Regions from separate parts of the Arthrobacter sp. CJL-S3 genome, predicted to be linked through region 3. Evidence: riboswitches for the same ligand, from Rfam matches in the RefSeq annotation. Region 3 holds a riboswitch; each other region holds the start of a gene.
The links. A riboswitch is a leader RNA that binds a small molecule or an ion and turns the genes downstream of it on or off. The one in region 3 is predicted to bind cyclic di-AMP.

Region 1 (6,877 bases), 140 kb from region 3:
AGTGGCCGGCGGTGCCTTCATCTTCGCGATGGGCATGAGCAGGGTCTATCTGGGCCACCACTGGATGACCGACGTGATCATCGGGTGGGTACTGGGCCTGGCCTGGGTCGGGATCGTCATTCTGGCGCACCGGCTGTTCCACGTGATCCGGCACCGGGAACATGCCGGCCCCGCGCCCACGTTCGACCACCCGGCGCACCTGCACGACGGAGCCGCCGGCGGGAGTGCTCCGGAGGACAAGGACGACGTCGGCGCCCGCGGTCCCACGGGCGGGCCCCCGGCCGCCGGGTGATAGTTTTGACCCATGCGCACTCTCGTTGTGGACCACCCGCTGGTCGCCCATAAGCTCACCGTTCTGCGGGACAAGAACACCCCGTCGCCGGTTTTCCGCCAGCTCACCGAGGAACTCGTCACGCTCCTGGCGTACGAGGCCACCCGCGAAGTGCGCACCGAGCCGGTGACCATCGAGACGCCGGTCAGCACCACCATCGGCACCGCCTTCACCAAGCCCACCCCGCTGGTGGTTCCCATCCTCCGGGCCGGGCTCGGCATGCTCGAGGGCATGACCAAGCTGGTCCCCACGGCCGAGGTCGGGTTCCTGGGCATGGCCCGCGATGAAGAGACCCTGGACATCATCACCTACGCGGAGCGTCTGCCGGAGGACCTCACCGACCGCCAGATCTTCGTCCTGGACCCCATGCTGGCCACCGGCGGCACGCTGCGCGAGGCGATCAAGTTCCTCTTCAAGCGCGGCGCGTCCGACGTCACCTGCATCTGCCTGCTGGCCGCCCCGGAAGGCCTCGCGAAGCTGGAAGAAGAGCTCGCGGACGCCAATGTGACGATCGTGCTCGCCTCGATCGACGAGAAGCTCAACGAGAAGTCCTACATCGTGCCGGGCCTGGGCGACGCGGGCGACCGCCTCTACGGCGTGGCCGGCTGACCCAGCCGCCCGGCGTCGGGCCTGGCCCCTTGGCCGCTTCCTCGCCCCTGAGCCTTCGCAAGGGAGCCTGGCCTACCGGAATGCACTGCCCGGTACTAGCCTGAGCCCCATGGATTGGAAACTAGAACTCGTTTTTGTTCCCGTGTCCGATGTGGACCGCGCGAAGGATTTCTACGTCAACAAGGTGGGCTTCAATGCCGACTTCGACGAGCGGCCCACGGACGGCATCCGGTTCGTCCAGCTGACCCCGCCGGGCTCCGGCTGCTCGATCGCCATCGGCGAGGGCCTCTCGGACGCCCCGCCGGGCACCGCCCCCAGCCTGCAGCTCGTGGTCAGCGACATCCAGGCGGCCCACCGGCAGCTCAAGGACCGCGGCGTGGACGTCAGCGACGTCGACGTGCAGGACTGGGGGCATTTTGTTTACTTCGCCGACCCCGACGGCAACAAATGGGCCGTGCAGTACATCCCGAACCGTCCCAACGGCTAGGCAGCTGGCTGCCTCTGCCGAGTGTTTAGTACCAGTTGTTGGCGTAGTGGAAGTTCAGGGCGCCGCACGGTGAGCCGTAACGATCCTGGATGTACTGCAGTCCCCAGTTGATCTGGGTCCGGTAGTTTGTCCGGTAGTCCGCGCCCGCGCTGGCCATCTTCTCGGCCGGCAGCGACTGGACGACGCCGTAGGCCCCGCTGCTCGGGTTCGTGGCGGTCGTCTCCCAGTCCGATTCCTTGGTCCAGAGCTTCATCAGGCACGGCATCTGGCTCTGGGCCCAGCCATAGGAGCCCAGCTGGCCGGCCGCGTACGCCTGGGCGCCGGCAGGATCATCGATGGCAACGGGGGCCGGTGCAGGTGCCGGTGCCGGGGCAGGTTCCGGAGCGGGGGCCGGGGCCGGGGCAGCGGGCGGCGCCGGCGCCGGGGCTTCGGCAGGTGCCACCGCGGCCGGCGGGGCCGGAGCGTCGGTGCGGGTGACGGCCTGGTTTTCGACCCGGACGCGTTCAAAATCAAGGTGCGTCAGCGGATCCGCTGTGGCGGCTGCCTGCGTGGAACTGCCCGCGTCGGCATTGCGGGCGGCCGTCTCGGACGCCTGGCCGGCCGCGCCGGCCCCCACGAGCACCGCGCAGGCGGCGACAACAACGGCCGCCCGGCGGCCGGTCGAGCCGGCGTGGTGGGCAAGCCGGGCCAGGGCTGATGCGGGCTTCAGCCGGCTCGCCGCGGTGACGCGACAGCTTGGAGCTGGTGGAGTTTGCGGTGCCGTCAGGGCGCGTTTGTACCTTGGATTCAGTCATGAATGCCTCTCAACGCCTGCGGAGTTAGCTGTCGGGTTCGGGTGAGGTCACCCGGCCGCACGGAAACTCACGTGTCGGCTTCACCCCAAGGGCGTGCAGAAAATGCCCGGGAACTCTGGGTCCCCCGCCTCTGCCTGTCCAGCGGAATCCGGGAGGCGGCAGAGCTTGGCGTACATCCGGATATGCGGCCCTAGTGATGGCCGCACTCTAAAAACCGTACAGGAGTTGGGAGTCTAAGTCACATTTTGGTAACAGGAATCACGACGGCGGCGGGGCGGCTTGCGCCCTGACCAGCGTCGACATTGATTCGTCAGGCCGTGGGCGGAGCCTCCGGCAGCCGGACGGTGAACTCGGTCCGGCCGGGCATCGAGGTCACACTGACGGTCCCGCCATGGGCCTCGACAATCGACTGCACGATCGACAGTCCCAGCCCGCTGGTTCCCTCGGCGGAAGCGCTCGTCGCGGGGGCAGTGGTAGTAGCGACTCCGGCGGCCGACTCGGCCGACTCGGGCGGCCGCGGCGGGTGCAGCGGACGTCGCGGCAGGGACCCCCTGCCGGTTGCCGGCGTCGTGAGGGCCACCGGATTCTTGCGGGAAGCGTCCGCGCGCGTGAAGCGTGCAAAGACCCGGTCCACGAACCCGGGGGCAATCCCGGGGCCGTTGTCCGTTACGGTCACCACGGCATATCCGTCCGCGGACCGCTTGACCCCGGTCACCACCGTTGTGCCGGGACCCGTGTGTTTGCGCGCGTTGGAGAGCAGGTTCGCCAGCACCTGATGCAGTTGGGTCGCGTCACCGCGGACCACTACAGGCTCTTCCGGGAGCTCCAGGTGCCAGACCCGGTCCGGGGCCATGACCTTCTCGTCGCTGACCGTCTCGATGGCCAGCTGGGTGAGGTCCACCTCGCTGAGCTTGAGCGGCTGGCCCTCATCCAGCCGGGCGAGCAGGAGCAGGTCCTCCACCAGGGTGGTCATGCGTTCGGACTGGCTCTGCACCCGAGCCAGGGACTTCTGGCCGTCAGGGGTGAAGTGTTCGGTCATCCGCATCAGTTCTGTGTAGCCGCGGATGGCGGTCAGGGGGGTGCGCAGTTCATGCGAGGCATCCGCGACGAACTGGCGGACCTTCATCTCGCTCTTCTGCCGGGCCTCCAGTGCATTGGAGACGTTGTCCAGCATCATGTTCAGGGCATGGCCGACACTTCCCACCTCAGTGCCCGGATGCGCTGCGGACGCCGGCACGCGCACGGCAAGTCCCACCTCTCCGGCGTCGAGCGGCAGCCGGGAGACCTGCGTCGCCACCTCAGAGAGCTGATCGAGCGGCTTCATGGTCCTGCGGATCAGCGCCGTCCCGGCCAGCCCGATGACCAGGAGCCCGCCCGTGGACACGAGCACCATGGTCCAGACCATGGTGGCCAGCGTGTTCTGCTTCTCGGCGAGCGGCAGGCCGGTCACGATCACGTCGCCGTCCGGGGTCTTGGCGGCCACGAGCCGGTAGTCCCCGGCGGACAAGGTCCGGTCCACCGGCAGGTTCCACGGGCTAAGCTCCAGGAGCACCTCGTCGTCGTCGTCGGTGAGGGATTCCCGGGTGGCGTCCTCGGAGAGGAACCCGGCGCTGCGGACCGAGTCGTCATCGATTCGCGCGGTCAGGGTGCCGATGGCCTGTCCCCGCGCCTCCAGGGGATCGGAACGGCCGGAGCGGCCAAAGTCGCGGGCGCGGACCGCTGCCTGTTCCAGCTGGGTGTCGAGCTGTTTGGTCAGGAAGAAGTCCATTGAGGCATAGCTGACGACACCGACGGCCCCGCAGATCGCAACCAGCAGGGCCATGGCGACAAGGACGAGCCGGGTGCGCAGGTGCCAGGTGGACGGGTTACGCCAGTTGAGCCCGGAGGGGCGGCTCTTGGCGGGGCGTTCGGGCACGGATCAGTCCGCCGGTTTCAGGACGTAGCCGGCGCCGCGCACCGTGTGGATCATGGGCGGGTGGTTGGCATCAACCTTCTTGCGGAGGTAGGAAATGTAGAGCTCCACGATGTTGGCCTGCCCGCCGAAGTCGTAGTCCCAGACCCGGTCCAGGATCTGGGCCTTGCTGACGACCCGTTTCGGGTTCTCCATGAGGTAGCGCAGCAGCTCGAACTGGGTGGCCGTGAGGTGCAGTTCCTCGCTGGCGCGCCGGACCTCCCTGGTGTCGATGTTCAGGACGAGGTCCCCGACGACGAGTTCGGCGGTGTCCATCGCAGCCACTCCGGACCGCTGGACCAGCCGGTGCAGCCGCAGCAGCACCTCCTCTATGCTGAAGGGCTTGGTCACGTAGTCATCCCCGCCCGCTGCCAGCCCGGTAATGCGGTCCTGGACGGCGTCCTTTGCTGTCAGGAACAGGGCCGGTACCTCCGGCGCGAAGGCGCGGATCCTGCTGAGCAGCTCAACGCCGTCGAAGCCGGGAAGCATCACATCGAGCACTAGCACGTCGGGGCGGAACTCCTTGGCAAGTTTCACCGCTTCGGGGCCGTCAGCGGCGACGGCAACGGACCATCCCGCCATGCGCAGCCCCATGCTCATGAGCTCGGAGAGGCTGGGTTCGTCGTCCACGACCAGGGCGCGGATGGGGGAGCCATCCGGATGGGTGAGCTGGGGGAGATTATTGGTCATGGAGTGCGAAGTGGCCATGGGACAACTCTCCGATCTGCCGGTTAAGTGCGGCTTTGGGGATCCTGTGCGGCGCCTGTGAATCCCAGCCTAGCGAGCCGGACATCCCGGGGACTGCCGGCGGGCCGCGCATTTTTTCTTGGCCGGGGGTGACCACTCTGTGGAACTCTGGACTTCCAATGCTAAGTAGGCGAAGGGTTTTCGCGTTTCGGCTTACAGTGAATGATTCTGGGCATTCGGCGGTCCAGGTCGAATTAAGTGCGGCGATGGGGGTTAAAGCGGCGCCCGTTGACCAGAACGATTGTTATTTTATTGACGGCGGAGAATTGTGATCTGCACTACATTCCCGCGTTCTGTCTCATATCGTGGACTTTCGCGTCCATTGTTACTTGCAAGTTTTCATTGTTACGTTGCACACTTCAATTGTGAACAAGAACTCAACAGCACCTGCAGCCGCAGTTTTTTGGATCAGCGCACCCGCTGGTACCGAGAAGCACTGTTGTCGAATGCACGCCTAACTTTTACACCCCAAAGGTTTCTAGGCATTCGCCCCCAGCCCAGCGTCGGGCGCCCTCCCCAAGTTTTCATAGCGGGATATGTAGCATTCGAGCCGCGATGACGGCCATTCACATTGAGGTAAGCAATCCATGTCAGTTGCATCCGGATACGTCCACATCTCCGTCCGTAACGCCAGCAAGGCCGGCCAGGCCTCCGGTATCCGCCAGGGCTTCGGCGGCCGGGCATCCTTCGCCCCCGCAGGATCCGGCACCAGCTTCCCCGCCCCGGGCTATGCCCCGCAGGGCTACAACCCCAACTCCTACGGACAGCTCCGCGCCGTTCCGCCGGCACCGGCCACGGCCCCGACACCTGTGATTGCTCCGGGCGACGGCAGCGCCGTCCGTCCCGTCCCGAACGACAACGTCGCCCGCGGTTTCGTCCTCTACATGGGGATCGACGAGGAAACCGCCGCGGCGGCCGGGACCTCCATTGCCAAGCTTGCCCAGGAAATCCGGACCTACGCCCAGTCGCTGGTTTCCGGCGCCGAAAGCTACGCTGCCGTCGCCGTCGCCCCGGCCAGCGCCCCGGGCTCCGCGCTCGACGTCGTCCGTTCCACCTTTGGTGACCCCACTGTCGGCGCCCGCCAGCGGTCCGAGACCGCCCGCCTGCAGCAGCCGCAGGACCCGCGTCCTTCCGGAGTGCTGATCGATCTGGCCCGCCGCGAGGTGGCGCTCGACGGCGAATCCCTGAACCTCACGTTCAAGGAGTTCGAACTGCTCAACTACCTCGTCGAGAACGGCACCCGCACCGTGGGCCGCGACGAGCTGCTCGAGGGCCTGTGGCGCAACGCCGAAGAGGTGCCCAACGAGCGGACCATCGACGTGCACATCCGCCGCCTGCGCTCCAAGCTCGGCCGCCTCGCCAACACCGTGCGCACGGTCCGCGGCCAGGGCTACCGTTTCTACGAGCACCCGGAGGTTGTTGTCTGGGCCGCTCCGGAATACTCGATCTAGGTTTCGCCTGCGCAAAGCGCCCGTCCCTGAACCGGGGCGGGCGCTTTGCTGTCTCCGGAAGTGAAGCGGCTTTCCGCCGTGCCTTAGCGTTCGCTGGCTCCCTTGACCTCGCAAGCTCGGACAAGGAATCCGGCCAGCTCTCTTCCTCCTTCGTTCCTCAGTCGGCGATGCGGCACTACGCGGAAAGCCGCTTCGCTTCCGGGGCCCTGCGGCGGCTGTTGGACCCTGTTGTGTTTCGTCCCTTCGGCGTAGTCTCGGACCCGTTGAGCCGACTATTGGGAGGAAGACATGTCTGTTGCACGGATTACTACCCTGAGCGCGAACTCCAAGACCTCGTTTGATGCTGCCATCAAGGAGGGCATCGAACGGGCGAATAGGACCCTGCGCAATGTCACGGGCGCGTGGGTGAAGGAACAGAAGGTTGAAATCAGCGACGGCACGGTCGTGGCCTGGCACGTCGTGCTGGAAGTGACCTTTGTCCTTGACGACTGAGCGGCTGCCGGTGGG
Region 2 (6,877 bases), 1.6 Mb from region 3:
GGCTTCCGTGCTTTCGTTGGCGCCGAAGGCCGCGGCCGAGGGCTTGGCAGTGAGGCGACCGAGCTGATTGTCCGGCACGGCATACACGAGCTTGGTCTTCACCGAATAGCTCTTGAGGTTTATGCCTTCAACCCGCGCGCCCGGCATGTCTATGAGAAAGTAGGATTTCGCTACGAAGGAACGGGCCGGGACGCGCTGTGGTTCGACGAGCAATGGATTGATGTTCACTACATGTCGATTCTTGAAACCGACGTACCACTGCGTCAGTAGAGGATCGGCTAACGGGCACCTGGGCTAGCGGAGGTAAGCGCCGAAAGTACCGGGTCGTTGAGGATGCGCGCCAAGGTGGCCTGCCCAAGCGCGCTCATCCTTGGGTTCGTCTCCCAGTAGTACCACACCAGGCCCATCGCCTGCTGGAATGCCCACGCGGCTCCGCGCCACCACTCAAGGTCATCGCAAGCCAGCTCACTGCGGAGGCTTGACCTCCTCTCGTCATCGAGCATGTGCCATGCGGCGACAAGATCGAGTGATGGGTCGGCCGGAGCGAAACCCCCGCCATCCAGCACGCCAACCAATCGGCCGTTCCCAACGAGGAGATTGCCGGGAATCAAATCACCGTGCGTCATCACCTCGGGGGCGTCATTTGGCAGGCTCCGGAATTCCGCCCAGAGTGCGCGGAGCCGATCGACCGGAAGTAGTCCATCACTTTCTCGGAAACAGACTTCCATCCACGCATCGGAATCATGAAGGTCTCCACCACGCCCAGAGCCGGCGAAGTGGCCTCCCTTAGTGTCGGCAGCGCGAAGCGAACGTATGAGGTCCACGAGGTCATGGGCAAACATTTCAGAGTGCGCTAAGTCGTGGGGTGCTGCAACAGCCCCGTGGATCCAGGTCTGAACAGTCCACGGCAATGGATAGCCGTAACCCGGATCGCCCATGGCAACAGGCGCCGGTGTCGCGACCGGACAACATGCGGCCAACTCGCGCATTGCCGCAGCTTCCCGGGCGAGCTCCGCCCTCAAATCGGTTGGATCGGCGGAGCGCAGCGGGAATCGTGCCGTAAGGCCGGCGCCTATTCGAAAGATGGCGTTCTCAGTTCCGTCCGTTGTAATGCGACGGACACATTTAAAGTTCCATTCCGGAAACTGGTCGATGATTAGCTGGCGAGCGACTTGCTCGTCAATGTGCAACTCATCATCATGCATAGCCATGCTGGCTACGTTAGCTGCTTTACGCAAATGTCCCGCTAGGGGTTCCGCAAACGGAATGGCAAAACCGCCATTTCAAGTTTGCGACTTAATCGCCGTTCGGGGTTAACAGTCACACCGGGTACGAACCGAATAGGCTGGCTGTCATGGCTCGAGTTCTAATCACCGGCATGTCAGGGGCAGGAAAAACGACTGTGCTGCAGGAGTTGTCCCGGCGGGGCTATCGAACTATCGACACGGACTACGACGGCTGGGTGCTCCCGGACGGCACTTGGGATGAACCACGCATGTCTGCACTTCTCGCGTCGGATTTGTCCCTGGTCGTCTCGGGAACTGTCGAGAATCAAAGACGTTTCTACGACCGTTTCGCTGCTGTCGTTCTCTTGAGCGCACCGGTGGAAGTCCTGATTGACCGGGTCTCGGTCCGTACGAACAATCGATATGGCAGGTCCGAGGATGACCAGTCTGCGATCCGCCGGTATGTTCTCGACGTCGAACCACTGCTCCGAAACGGCGCAACGCTCGAACTCGATGGGCGTCGGCCGGTCGCAGAACTTGCGGATGAGGTTGAACGTCGCGTCATCGCTCGGCCGATCGCGCCTGATGCCCGGTGAACGATGGCCGACGGCAGCTAACGCCAGTCAGCTATGTCATCTTCAGGCGCGGCGATTTTGTACTTCTGCAGCTGCGCCGGGGAACTGGATACCTTGATGGGTATTGGGCCACAGCGGCCGCCGGCCACGTTGAAGCCCATGAGTCTGCTCATGAGGCAGCCGCCCGGGAAGTCCAGGAAGAGCTTGGCGTCGCAATCACCGCGAATTCGCTTTTGCCATTGGTCGTCATGCACCGGAAGCAGGACGAAACGCATATGGGGAGAGTGGACTTCTTCTTCCAGTGCACGGCCTGGCCGTCCCAGCCACGCCTTATGGAGCAAGGCAAGGCTTCCGATCTCAGATGGTTCCACCTCGATGACTTGCCGACATCGGTGGTTCCACATGAGCTCCACGTTTTTGAGTCACTCAGGTCAGGAATGCCGGGGATCATCTCCTTCGGATTCCCTGCAGGTATCGCCGATTGATCCCGCTTCCACTCGTACAAGCGGTGGCAGTCAGACGCCGCCTGTGAAGGATCGTGCAGCGGGCGGTCAGTCGGGGCGGTTGTAGAAGCCGAGGACAGGACGTCCTTGCGGATTGCCCAACGGCCAATGGCGGCCGCTGCGCCAACGGCGGCCCTTGGGGTCAGCAGCCAGGTCTGCCAGCCGAGACCCAGCATGCTTCCCAGAAGCCACAACGCTATGGTGGGGCAACGCACCCAAGGCCATGGCCGGGGGCAAGGTTCAGCCGCTTGGAGCAGAATATCGCGGGGTCACGCAGATATGATCAGCACGTCACAGCTTTTCGGATAGGTTGGCATCCAAAATCCTGTCAACTGTTCCCCATGTAGAGGACACCCGTTGTGGACGAATCCTTTGAGGCCCTGTTGTCGATTCTGACCGCCGTGCGCAGCTCCCTCATGCAGCGCAGGCTGGGCGGCACCGTCGATCAGGTGAACCTGGAAGATGGCGCCACACGGTCGGCAGAGGTCATGGTCAGCTACAACGACAGGATCTGGACGGTCACCGACGAAAACAAAACCTGGTCATTCACACCCGCCACTGGCGGCAGGATCGAGTACGCCACCGGGAAGGTCGATCAGGCGCCCCGGGACCGGGACGATTACCTCCCCCCGGAAATCGCATTGTTCTTCCCGTTGTCCATGCGCATCTGGGGCGGCATCCCGGACGACTTCCGGGTGGCGGGAGCTGAAGCGGAAGATGAAGGAGCCAGGCTTGCCCTAATTTCCACTGAAGACCCCCGCGTCACCGGGTCTGCGTTCGTTAACACCAAATACGGGGTCATGACCGAGTACGTGACGCCTGCGCGGACGTTCCATGTCCGCGACCTCGGCTGGCTCCCGCGCCTGTAGGGAAAACATGTGTGGCGAACCTTTCTTAGAACGGCCTGCCGCATGTGCCTGAACTAACGGGAGGTCATCACGCCCAGGCGTATTCGAACTCGGAGAAAGGATCCTTCCCTGCGCACTAACTAGGCCCGACTTTTGCTGGGAGTTCAGCGCTCGACGGGACACGGAAGCGCACTAAGACAGCTTCCGTCGAGTCCGAGACCGCAAAGGCGGGGTCACGCATGGCGGCCCGAAAATCGGGGCTGTGCCAGAATTCCTCGTGGCCTGCACGCCAGTCGGAGACTGCCTGGTAACCCTCGCCTTCGTCGATGGCGTGAGCCGCATCAACGGCGCCGAGAGGCACTACTCGGACCTCGGTCACCCCACGAGTGCATCTCGCAGGGGGCCCGGAAACCCGTACTCTTCGACCGGTAAACCAGCAATTTCGTCTGGAGATAGCATGCGGAAAATCCTAGACTGTCCCACCTTCTTGAGCATGACGGCCCAGTTATAGAGTGGCTGCTTCTCAGCGTCCGGCACAGGCTGAGAGGTGGCGGCGGCATGGGCCACGGTTTGTTGTCCAAAGCGACGGTAGGCGCGGCCATACAGGCGAGCCGTAGTGGTGCGTTCTAGTGCCCGGGAAAGGATCCCTAAACGGGGAGAGTCGTAATTAGCGCTGGATTTTTGTAGACGGCAGGTCAGGGTCCTATTCGTGAAGGACAACCTGGTAAAGGTTGTGGTCCTGCCATTTCCCGGCAATTTCCAAGTACTGTGGAGCCATCCCAATCTGCCGGAATCCCGCCTTTAATAGCACCCGTTGTGAACCAGCATTGTGCAAGAGAGTGCTCGCCTCTAAGCGGTGCAGGCCAAGTACGTCACGTGCCGTTTCGACGATCGTCTGGACGGCAGCGGATGCCAGACCACGGCCCGCGTAGTTGCTATCCACCCAGTAACCTAGCCCTGCACTCTGGAAGGGTCCTCGCACGATGCCGGACAAGTTGAATCGGCCGACAAGAATGTCGCCAGCAAATAACCCAAAGGGGAACCCTTCCCCGGCACCAGCCACAACAAGGCGGCTCGCAATATCCGCAGCCTGCCAAGCTTCGGTGTAGTACTCCTCGGTTCGCACCGGTTCCCAAGTCGAAAGGTACTCACGGTTGCGCACATACGCATCGGCAAGCGCTGACGCATCACTCGCACGCAATGTGCGCATACTGACATTTTCACTGAGCTGACGCGGTTCAAACACCAGTCAACAGTACTCGCGGCCTGCCCTCCATTGATGCCCGCTTAGCGTTCCCCTTGCGCACCTGTGGTGGCCGTGCAGGCGACTTTGGACATTTCGTCCAGAAGACTTCTCAAATTGACAACAGCCGAGGCCGCTCCGTTAATACGTTCCGTGTCCAATCTCCAAGGTGTAATTAAATGACGCCTGCAATATGTCAAAATCGCGTCGGGATTGGAATCGGAGGTTTACCGGGCCTGCTGCCGAATTGGAATCGGACTTACCTTCCGGGCCGGCGTTCCACCACGGCATAGGCCTTTTCGTCAAAGAACTCCCAGTCGGTAATCACCATAAAGCCGAGGGCGTCGACACGGTCGTTCAGGACATGCACGTCGAAGCCTCCGTCGCGGGGCTCGGCGTCCCAGGTGGAAACGTGGACCTCCCCGTTTTCCAGCACCAGCAGTTCGGTGTTGACGTTGAAGTCCTCCTGCGGCTGAGTGCTCAGCTGGCAGATGGCGACACAGTGCCGGGTGAGGTCGGGGCTGTCCATTTTCGGGCCTCCGTTTCGGGCGAACGGTGATGGCATCATCCTATGCCCGGGGCAGGTTCCAGCGGCGTCCGTAGCACAAACGGCGGCCACAGGCCGACCTGGGCTCGATGTGACAGCCCGTAATCATTCCGTTACCGTTGTTAGGTGCCTGTTGTTTCCGAGACGGGCTCTTCCCAGCCGATTGCCTAACTCTGCCGCGGCCTGGGGATAACTCGCAGCAACGTCCGGCAGAGACGGGGAAACCAATTTTGACCCGCTGTTCTCCAGGGGTCTTGGGGTGAAGCCGCACGGTCCGTCATGAACGGGCCAACGCGGCCGGGTGCCTCCCATCCGAATCCGACAGCTCACCTCGCAGGCATTGGGAGAGGCTCTTTCAATGACTTTTATCAATACCCGTGCGCCCAAACGCGCCGCCCTTCGCACCAACCGCCGCACCGCCAGCACCATTGGCCGCCAGGCCGCGGTTCTCGTAGCCGCTTCCGGAATGGTGCTCAGCGGCGCCATGGCCGCGAATGCAGCCGATGTACCGACCGAGCGGGACTCGGCACCGGCGTCGGCAGTTGACGTCAAGGGTCAGGTCTCCGCGCCCGTCCTGGCGGACTCGACAGTCCAGATCACCTTCGAGCGCCCGGCTGTTGCCACCACGCCGGCGCCCGTAGTCGAGGCGCCCAAGCCCGTGGCGGCCCCGAAGGCCCCCGCAGCACCGGCGCCGGCCCCGGCCGCCGCCCCCGCTGCCAAGGCGACCGTCAAGGTCCAGGCCGCACCGGCACCCGCCCCCGCAGCTGCCCCGGCAGCCGGTGGAGTGAACGCCACCCTGCTGGCCGTGGCGTACGGCCAGATCGGCATCACCCAGGACTGCACCGCTGTCGTGGAGAAGGCCCTGAACTCGGCCGGCATCCCGGTGGGCAACATCGGCCCGCAGGCCTTCCTGAAGTACGGCAAGGTCGTCGCGTCACCCCTGCCCGGCGACATCATCGTCCAGTCCGGCCACGTCGCGATCTACGCCGGCAACGGCCAGGCCATCAGCGGCGGAATGAACGGCGTCAACGCCACCATGACGCACCCGCTGTCCTGGCTGACCGCGACCGGCTCCGTGACGTTCGTCCGCGCCGGCTAGCAGCACCGCTAACAGCACGTCGAAGGCCGGTCGATCGGTTGCCTTGGGGGCAGCGGATCACCGGTCTTCTGCGTGTCCGGGGTCCGGCTCGACCGCATACCGCAGCAGCACCACGCCGTTGCCGAACGTGCGGCCCTCCAGCAGCCGGAGCGGCGTGACCGCGTCCGTCTCGCGGAACAGGGCCTTGCCCCGTCCGATCAGGACCGGGTGCACGTAGATCCGGTACTCGTCGATCAGCCCGAGCCGCCGGAAAGATGCCGCCAGATCGGCGCCGCCCAGCGCCAGATCACCGCCGGGCTGGTCCTTGAGTCTGGCCACCTCCTCGGCGACCACGTCGTGCACCACCTCGGTATTCCAGCCGGCCGACGCCAGGGTTCTGGAATACACAATTTTCGGCATGTCCCGCCAGATCCCCGCGAACTCGACCATCGGAGCCGGGTTGGAGGGGTCCTGGTCTGCCGTCGGCCAGAAATCGGCCATCAGCTGGTAGCTGACGCGGCCGTCCAGGAAGCCGCCCATGGTCCGCAGCTCGTCGTTGAAATGGCGGTGCAGTTCATCATCAACCAGGTGCCAGCTCAGATCCTGCTCCGGACCCTCGAAAAATCCGTCCAGGGACACCTGCATCATAAAGATGACCTTGCGCATGACGGGCTCCTTCTGTTCGCTGTCGGCCGGGCTCCCAGCGTACGCCGCACCCTGCAGCCGCGGCAGGGGAGGGATCGTCCGACGCCGGGCGGCAGCTTCTTGCCGTTCCGCACGTCCAGCCGCTGGCGAACGGGGCAATGCGATCCGAACCGGCAGCATCTTGCCGAAACCGAAGCGACGCCCCACGATAG
Region 3 (6,877 bases):
TGGCGTTGTTGCACCGCAGGCAGGCAGCGACGAGGTTTTCCCAGGAATCTGCACCGCCCCTGGATTTGGGCTGGACATGATCGATGGTGTGGGCGGCTTTGCCGCAGTAGGCGCAGCGGTGTCCGTCCCGGCGGAGCACCCCGCGGCGGCTCACCGCCGTCACGGTGTTGTACCGGGGCCTGATGTAGCGATGCAAAAGAATCACCGAGGGCCGGCCCAGGACGTCCTGCGGCCCGACGACAGGATCGTCGCCTTCCGCCACGACGCTGGCCTTTCCGGTCAGCACAAGGACGAGCGCCCGGCGGAAGGTCACAACCGCCAGCGGTTCATATCCAGCATTCAGAACGAGAGTGCGCATCCGCATACCTCTTCACGGCCGCACCCGCCAGGGGCACGAGGGCCGGCTGCCCTCTGCATGGTCGGGCTATGGATCGACAAAACAAGAGTAAACACGGACATGCCATTTCACCGAATCTTTTTTGCCGGCCCCGCCCGTATCCGCTGAAGTTCACGTCCCGGCAACGCAAAGGACCCCTGCCGAATGGCAGGGGTCCTTGGTGCTGCTAGCAGTTGCTGTCTTAGCCGCCGACGCGGATGAAGACCGGGCCGGAGCCGACGTTGACGCTCTGCAGGGAGGTGGTTCCACCGTTCCAGCCGCCGTGGACAGCCTTGCCGCCGCCGACGTAAACAGCGATGTGGGCCAGGCCCGATCCGCCGTTCGCGTAGTAGGCGAGGTCGCCCGGCAGGGCAGCGGAGGCGCTCACGGTGCGGCCGAGGGACAGGTAACCTGCCGGCCAGCCGTGGTAGTTGATGCCTGCGGCAGCCAGCGAGTTCGTGGCGAGTGCGGTGCAGTCCTGGCCAACGCCGAGCTGGGCGTAGGCGGCAGCGGCGATCGTGGCGCCCATGCCGCTGGCAACGGCCGGAGCCTGGGTGGTGGCAGCCGCGGTGCCGGCGGCCGGGGCTGCGGTGGCGCCGACCTTGGTGCTGGCGGTCTTGGCCGTGTTTGCTGTGGGGGTCTCCTGGACCTTCACAACAGGCTTCGGGGCCTCGACGACGGGGGCCGGCGTGGTGGTGACGGCCGGCTTCTCGAAGGAGATGGCGATCGTCGAAGCGGCCGAGATGGTCGCCGGGGCGGCCGACTGGACTTCGAGGGTGGAAGCGGAGGTGGACTCGCGCTGAACGTTGGCCTCAGCAGCGTTGGCTGCGATACCGCTGGTCAGGACGAGGCCGGAGGCGGCAGCGATAACTGCGGCCTGGCGGCCCATGCCACCGGCGTTGTCGCCGACGGCCTTGGCAATGACGGCCAGCGAGTTGGTCTTGGTGACCTCGGCGCGGTGCCGTGCGTTTGCACGAGTAGTCATTAAGTTCTCTCTTTCGTGATCCTGGGTCCACGCTTTTTGGGCGCGGGCTGAGGACGCTCCGGCATCTTGGGGGTACGCCGGATCGCCCCGAAATGGGTTACTTAGCGAAGGGTGTACTGCGAAGACGCGCCAAAAGCGGGAACTGCTTGCAGGTGCATGGCCTGCGGGCCGGACTCAGCAGAGATTGAGACGGCGGTGTGAGATCCATTCCGGGCGCCACAAAGGACACGGCCGAGGTTGGATTTCAGCGGGCTCGTAAGAGCCGCGCAAGCGCGGTGACGCGCAGCATTGTGGCGTGAAGACACGAAAGTAGCCTCTCCCAATGCCTACGAGGTGAGCTGTCGGATTCGGATGGGAGTCACCCGGCCGCGCTGCTTCCTGGGAAGCTTTTGCGACTTAACCCCAAGGCCTTCAATTTCGAAGGCCAAAATTGGTTCCCCCGCCCCTGCCAGACGATGTCATGCGAACGGACCTTGAGCGGTGGCAGAGCTAGGCAATCCACTCAAGAGCGCCAACTTCGGAAAAGTTGGCGTAGGTCATACGGTACAGCAGTTGGGGCTCAATGTCACATTCAGATCACGGCGTGTCATAAGAATGCGAGAGTGTCCCATCAGCTCTGTTAGAGCCAGCCGGTCGGGTCGACGACTTCGCCGTTGACCATGACCTCGAAGTGAAGGTGGCAGCCCGTGGAGGCGCCGGTGGTGCCGCTCATCGCCACGGCAGCGCCGCGGGAGACCTGCTGGCCCACCTTGACGCTGGCGGAGGACAAGTGGTTGTAGGTGGTCTCCAGGCCGTTGCCGTGGTCGATCACCACACGGTTTCCGCCGCCATAGGGGTGCCATCCCGTGAAGGTGACCGTGCCGCTGGCGGCCGCAAGGACGGCCGTGCCGCACTGGGCGGCGTAGTCCTGGCCGCGGTGGAACTCCCCGGAGCCGCCGGTGATGGGGCTGACGCGGTATCCGAAGGGCGACGCCGTCTTCAGCTGGCCCAGGGGCGCCCCGAGGCTGCCCGAGGAGGCCGCGCGGGTGATGGAGCCGGCCGACTGGGCACTCAGGAGCTGCTTGAGCTTGCCGTCCGGGTCACTCTGGGTGGTGACGGCGGTGCGGTTGAAGTCAATTTTGGCCTCGGCGGCGGTGACATCCGGCTGGACCGTGGCGGAGAGGGATCCGGCGGTTGGGCCGGCGTCCGTGGCCATAACGGGGCCCGTGGCCGGGACGGTGACGGTGAGGACCAGTCCCGTGGCGGCCAGGGCGATACCGGCCTTTTGCCCCACGCCACTGGCGGCGGCGAAGTCCGTTACCTGGCGGAACGGGCTGCGGCGGCCCCGCCGCTCATCGCGGTGCGCGTCACGTGGGCGGTCGGCCTGGACGGCGACGGCCGGACGCGGCTCCGGAGCGGGACCGGTCGCACGGCGGCGGCCCCTGACGATCTGGGTGGTCAAAAACGGTTCCTCTCTGGAGAGCCTGCGGAGTTAGCTGTCGGATTCGGGTCAGAGAGATCAAAGACCCGGTCCGCCGAAGCAAGCATCCAGGCACAGAGGCATAAAGGAGGTCCTCGGTGGAGTGTGCTTGCCGCTGACGGACTTCACCCCAAGGCTGTTTAACAGCCGGAAGTGGTTCCCCCGCCCCTGCCAGAAGGTGGTTCTGCGACTGATCCGCTGGCAGAGTTCGGCTTCGGATCAGATAACGCTTTGGTATCGGTACTAGTGATCAACTATAGGCGATTAAGCCGTCCAGTGATAAATCCGTTACCGACCTGTGCATATCTCATGGCAGGTCCCACGAGTTGCCCGGTGAGCTTCTGTTAGCCGACGGTAACAAAGACGTGGGCCGCCACCTCGGGCGGGAGCTCCAGTGCGCCCTCGATGTCGGGCACCCGCACCGAGATGTACTCCCCCACGCGCTCCAGCGACACCAGTGCGCCGGGGCGGATGCCGCCCTCATCAAGCTGGACGAGCAGTTCGGGTTCGACCTGGATGGGCTCGGCGAGCCGATTGACCCTGATCCGGGAATCCGGTCCGTAGCCGGCCATGGCCTCCAGCAGGTTCACGACGCCGTCGGCATAGGGCTGGGACGGCAGGCCGCCCAGCTCAGCAAGGCCCGGAATCGGGTTGCCATAGGGCGAAACGGTGGGATGATTCAGCAGTTCGAAGATCCGCCGCTCCACCCGCTCACTCATGACGTGTTCCCAGCGGCAGGCTTCTTCATGCACGTAGGCCCAGTCGAGCCCGATCACATCAGCCAGGAGACGCTCGGCCAGGCGGTGCTTGCGCATGACTTCGATGGCACGTTTCCGGCCTGTTTCCGTCAGTTCCAGGTGGCGGTCGCCGGAAACAACCACCAGCCCGTCGCGTTCCATCCGGCCGATGGTCTGGGAAACGGTGGGGCCGGAGTGGCGCAGCCGCTCGGCGATGCGGGCGCGGAGGGCGACGATGTTTTCTTCTTCAAGTTCCAGAATGGTCCGAAGATACATCTCGGTTGTATCGATCAGATCCGTCATTCAGCTCAGCTCCTCGAGCGCCGTCCTTGCGTCTTCCCACCGTACCGCGTGATGCAGGCGCCCTGGCGGGGTCCGCCGTACGTTCGCAGGCCAGCTTAGCCTATTTTGAATTACTCCGGATAATCTCAGTGACCGGACTGTGACGGGCTTTTTTGCCGCCCCCGCCGGGCAGTCAGGCAGAATGAAACGCAGGGCTCCGCTGCAGCGACGCTGCCGGGCCACCTCTCGAGCCACACTTTCTGTAACAGCCGAAGATTTTGTACCAGCCGAAAATTGGAGCCACTGTGAGCGACACCAGCATCACGATTCCCGCAAACCTCCTGCCCAAGGACGGCCGGTTCGGCGCCGGACCGTCCAAGGTCCGTCCGGAGCAGATGGAAGCCCTCGCCGCGGCGTCGCAGCTGCTGGGTACCTCCCACCGCCAGGCGCCGGTCAAGAACCTGGTGGGATCGGTCCGGAACGGGCTCAGCCAGTTCTTCCGCGCCCCCGAGGGGTATGAAGTCATCCTGGGCGTCGGCGGATCGACGGCGTTCTGGGATGTCGCCAGCTTCGGCCTGGTGGAGAACAAGGCCCAGCACCTGTCCTTTGGCGAGTTTGGCTCGAAGTTCGCCTCCGCCACCAACAAGGCACCCTTCCTGGCGGACTCCACCATCATCAAGTCCGAACCGGGCACCCGCCCGGTGGCCAAAGCCGAGGCCGGCGTCGATGTTTACGCCTGGCCGCAGAACGAGACGTCCACCGGCGTTGCCGCTCCGGTCCAGCGTGTGGCCGGCGCCGACGCAGGCTCCCTCGTCCTGGTGGACGCCACCTCGGCTGCCGGCGGGCTGGATGTCGACGTCGCCGAAGCGGACGTCTACTACTTCGCCCCGCAGAAGAACTTTGCCTCCGACGGCGGCCTGTGGCTCGGCCTGTTCTCCCCGGCGGCGCTGGAACGTGCGGCGCGGATCAAGGCCGGCGGCCGCTGGATCCCGGACTTCCTGGACCTTCAGACGGCGATTGACAACTCGCGGCTGAACCAGACCTACAACACTCCGGCCCTGGCCACGCTCGTCACGCTCGAGGCCCAGGTGCAGTGGCTCAACGCGAACGGCGGACTGGACTTCGCCTCGGCGCGGACTGCGGATTCCGCCGGCCGCATCTACCGCTGGGCCGAAGCTTCGGAGTACGCCACCCCGTTCGTGGCGAAGGCCGAGGAACGCTCCAACGTCATCGCGACGATCGACTTCGATGACTCCATCGACGCCGCGGCGATCGCGAAGGTGCTCCGCGCCAACGGCATCGTCGACACGGAGCCCTACCGCAAACTGGGCCGCAACCAGCTCCGCATCGCGACCTTCGTGGCGATCGAGCCGGACGATGTGTCGGCGCTGCTGGAGTGCATCGACTTTGTGGTCGGCGAGCTGAAGAAGTAGCTCTCCGCGCCCGCGCGGCCCCCAGCCGTCAGCGGTTCGACGGCGTCGTCCGGGTTACTCCCGGGCGGCGCCGTCGGCGTCGGGGCCGCCGGGGATCCCCGGGCCGGCGGACACCACGCGGAAGTAGCGCAGCCCCCGGGCGCGCCGGTCGAACCGGATCCGCAGCTGCCGGGCCCGGACAATCCACACCAGCCCGATCAGGGCCGCGATCAGGCCGGAGGCGGCGGCGACGCTGAGGGACCAGCGGGGACCGGCGACGTTGGCGACCCACCCGACGAACGGGGCGCCGATGGGCGTGCCGCCCATAAAGATCGCCATATACAACGCCATCACCCGTCCGCGCATCACCGGGTCCGTGGTGGTCTGCACGTAGCCGTTGGCGCTCGTCATCATGGTGATGGCGAAGAGCCCCACCGGGACCAGCGCCACGCCGAACCAGAAGTAGCTGGGGGCCAGCGCCGCGATGCCGGAGGCGACGCCAAAAGCTCCGGCCGCACCAAAAATGATCCGCAGCCGGGGCTTCTTGCGGCCCGCGGACAGCAGGGCGCCGGCGACGGAGCCGATGGCCATGATGGAATTCATCAGCCCGAAGGCGCTGGCATCGAGGCCGAATTCCGTGCCGACCATGGCCGCGATGAACAGCACAAAGTTCAGCCCCAGGGTCCCGACGATAAAGACCGCGACCAGCACCACCACGATGTCCGGCCGGAACCGCACATAGCGCAGCCCCTCGCGGATCCGGCCTTTGCCGGGTGCGGCGCGGGGCAGCTGGCGCAGCGAGGCGGTGGGAATCTTCCACAGGCTCAGCAGCAGCGCCACGAAGGTCAGGGTGTTGATCAGGAAGACCCAGCCGGGGCCGACGGCGACCGTGAGGATGCCGGCCACCGCGGGCCCGATCATGCGGGCCACGTTGAAGGAGGCGCTGTTGAGGGCCACCGCGTTGGGCAGGTAGTCGTCGCGGACCAGTTCCGAGACGAAGGTCTGCCGCACCGGCGCGTCGAAGGCGGACACCACGCCGAGCAGCAGCGCGAAGCCGTAGACATGCCAGAGCTGCGCGGCCCCGGACACCACCAGGATGCCCAGCCCGGCACTGAGCACCGCCATCGCGGACTGGGTCAGGATGAGCAGCTGTTTGCGGTTGAAGCGGTCGGCCAGCAGCCCGGCCACGGGGGCAAGGAAGAGCTGGGGTCCGAGCTGCAGGGCCATCGTGATGCCCATGGCGCTGGCATCGTGATCGGTCAGGTGGTCAAAGACCAGCCAGTCCTGGGCCGTGCGCTGCATCCAGGTCCCGATGTTGGAGATCACCGCACCGATGAACCAGATCCGGTAGTTCAGGATGTGCAGGGACTTGAAGGTGGACATCATGTCCAGCCCTCACTGTGCAGCATCCCGGATGGTTCCAACCGTTAGTCAGCCTGCGCTGCGGGCAGCTCGTCGTCCGGCGCGCCGTCGGTGGCCGCACCCGGGACATCGTCGTCGTCGTCGTCGTCGGCGGAGTCATCGTCGTCGACATCGTCAGCGTCGTACTCGTCGCCGGCGCCGTCCGCGTTGCCGTCTGCATCGTCGGAGTCGTCTTCGGGCGCGTCGTCGTCGGAATCGTCGTCG

Region 1: linked by a shared signal. The riboswitch ahead of AC06G6_RS02970 (aggregation-promoting factor C-terminal-like domain-containing protein) and the one ahead of AC06G6_RS03575 (M23 family metallopeptidase) in region 3 are both predicted to bind cyclic di-AMP.
Region 2: linked by a shared signal. The riboswitch ahead of AC06G6_RS10970 (C40 family peptidase) and the one ahead of AC06G6_RS03575 (M23 family metallopeptidase) in region 3 are both predicted to bind cyclic di-AMP.

The regions. Positions count from the first base shown of each region.
Region 1 covers NZ_CM160046.1:625,238-632,114, forward strand. The annotation lists gene AC06G6_RS02955 (phosphatase PAP2 family protein) at 1-292, shown strand, start outside; gene upp (uracil phosphoribosyltransferase) at 305-940, shown strand; gene AC06G6_RS02965 (glyoxalase superfamily protein) at 1,050-1,427, shown strand; gene AC06G6_RS02970 (aggregation-promoting factor C-terminal-like domain-containing protein) at 1,453-2,043, opposite strand; cyclic di-AMP (ydaO/yuaA leader) riboswitch at 2,223-2,375, opposite strand; gene AC06G6_RS02975 (sensor histidine kinase) at 2,532-4,136, opposite strand; gene AC06G6_RS02980 (response regulator transcription factor) at 4,140-4,880, opposite strand; gene AC06G6_RS02985 (winged helix-turn-helix domain-containing protein) at 5,507-6,370, shown strand; gene AC06G6_RS02990 (dodecin family protein) at 6,659-6,862, shown strand.
Region 2 covers NZ_CM160046.1:2,414,784-2,421,660, reverse strand. The annotation lists gene AC06G6_RS11010 (GNAT family N-acetyltransferase) at 1-270, shown strand, start outside; gene AC06G6_RS11005 (aminoglycoside phosphotransferase family protein) at 279-1,211, opposite strand; gene AC06G6_RS11000 (AAA family ATPase) at 1,355-1,822, shown strand; gene AC06G6_RS10995 (NUDIX domain-containing protein) at 1,819-2,286, shown strand; gene AC06G6_RS10990 (hypothetical protein) at 2,664-3,173, shown strand; gene AC06G6_RS10985 (ASCH domain-containing protein) at 3,289-3,513, opposite strand; gene AC06G6_RS10980 (GNAT family N-acetyltransferase) at 3,856-4,398, opposite strand; gene AC06G6_RS10975 (hypothetical protein) at 4,655-4,924, opposite strand; cyclic di-AMP (ydaO/yuaA leader) riboswitch at 5,128-5,296, shown strand; gene AC06G6_RS10970 (C40 family peptidase) at 5,301-6,041, shown strand; gene AC06G6_RS10965 (dihydrofolate reductase family protein) at 6,099-6,686, opposite strand.
Region 3 covers NZ_CM160046.1:768,217-775,093, reverse strand. The annotation lists gene AC06G6_RS03585 (HNH endonuclease) at 1-358, opposite strand, end outside; gene AC06G6_RS03580 (NlpC/P60 family protein) at 579-1,361, opposite strand; cyclic di-AMP (ydaO/yuaA leader) riboswitch at 1,671-1,832, opposite strand; gene AC06G6_RS03575 (M23 family metallopeptidase) at 1,981-2,802, opposite strand; cyclic di-AMP (ydaO/yuaA leader) riboswitch at 2,807-3,014, opposite strand; gene AC06G6_RS03570 (iron-dependent transcriptional repressor DtxR) at 3,165-3,860, opposite strand; gene serC (phosphoserine transaminase) at 4,145-5,272, shown strand; gene AC06G6_RS03560 (MFS transporter) at 5,327-6,634, opposite strand; partial or broken gene AC06G6_RS03555 (DUF3027 domain-containing protein) at 6,829-6,877, opposite strand, start outside.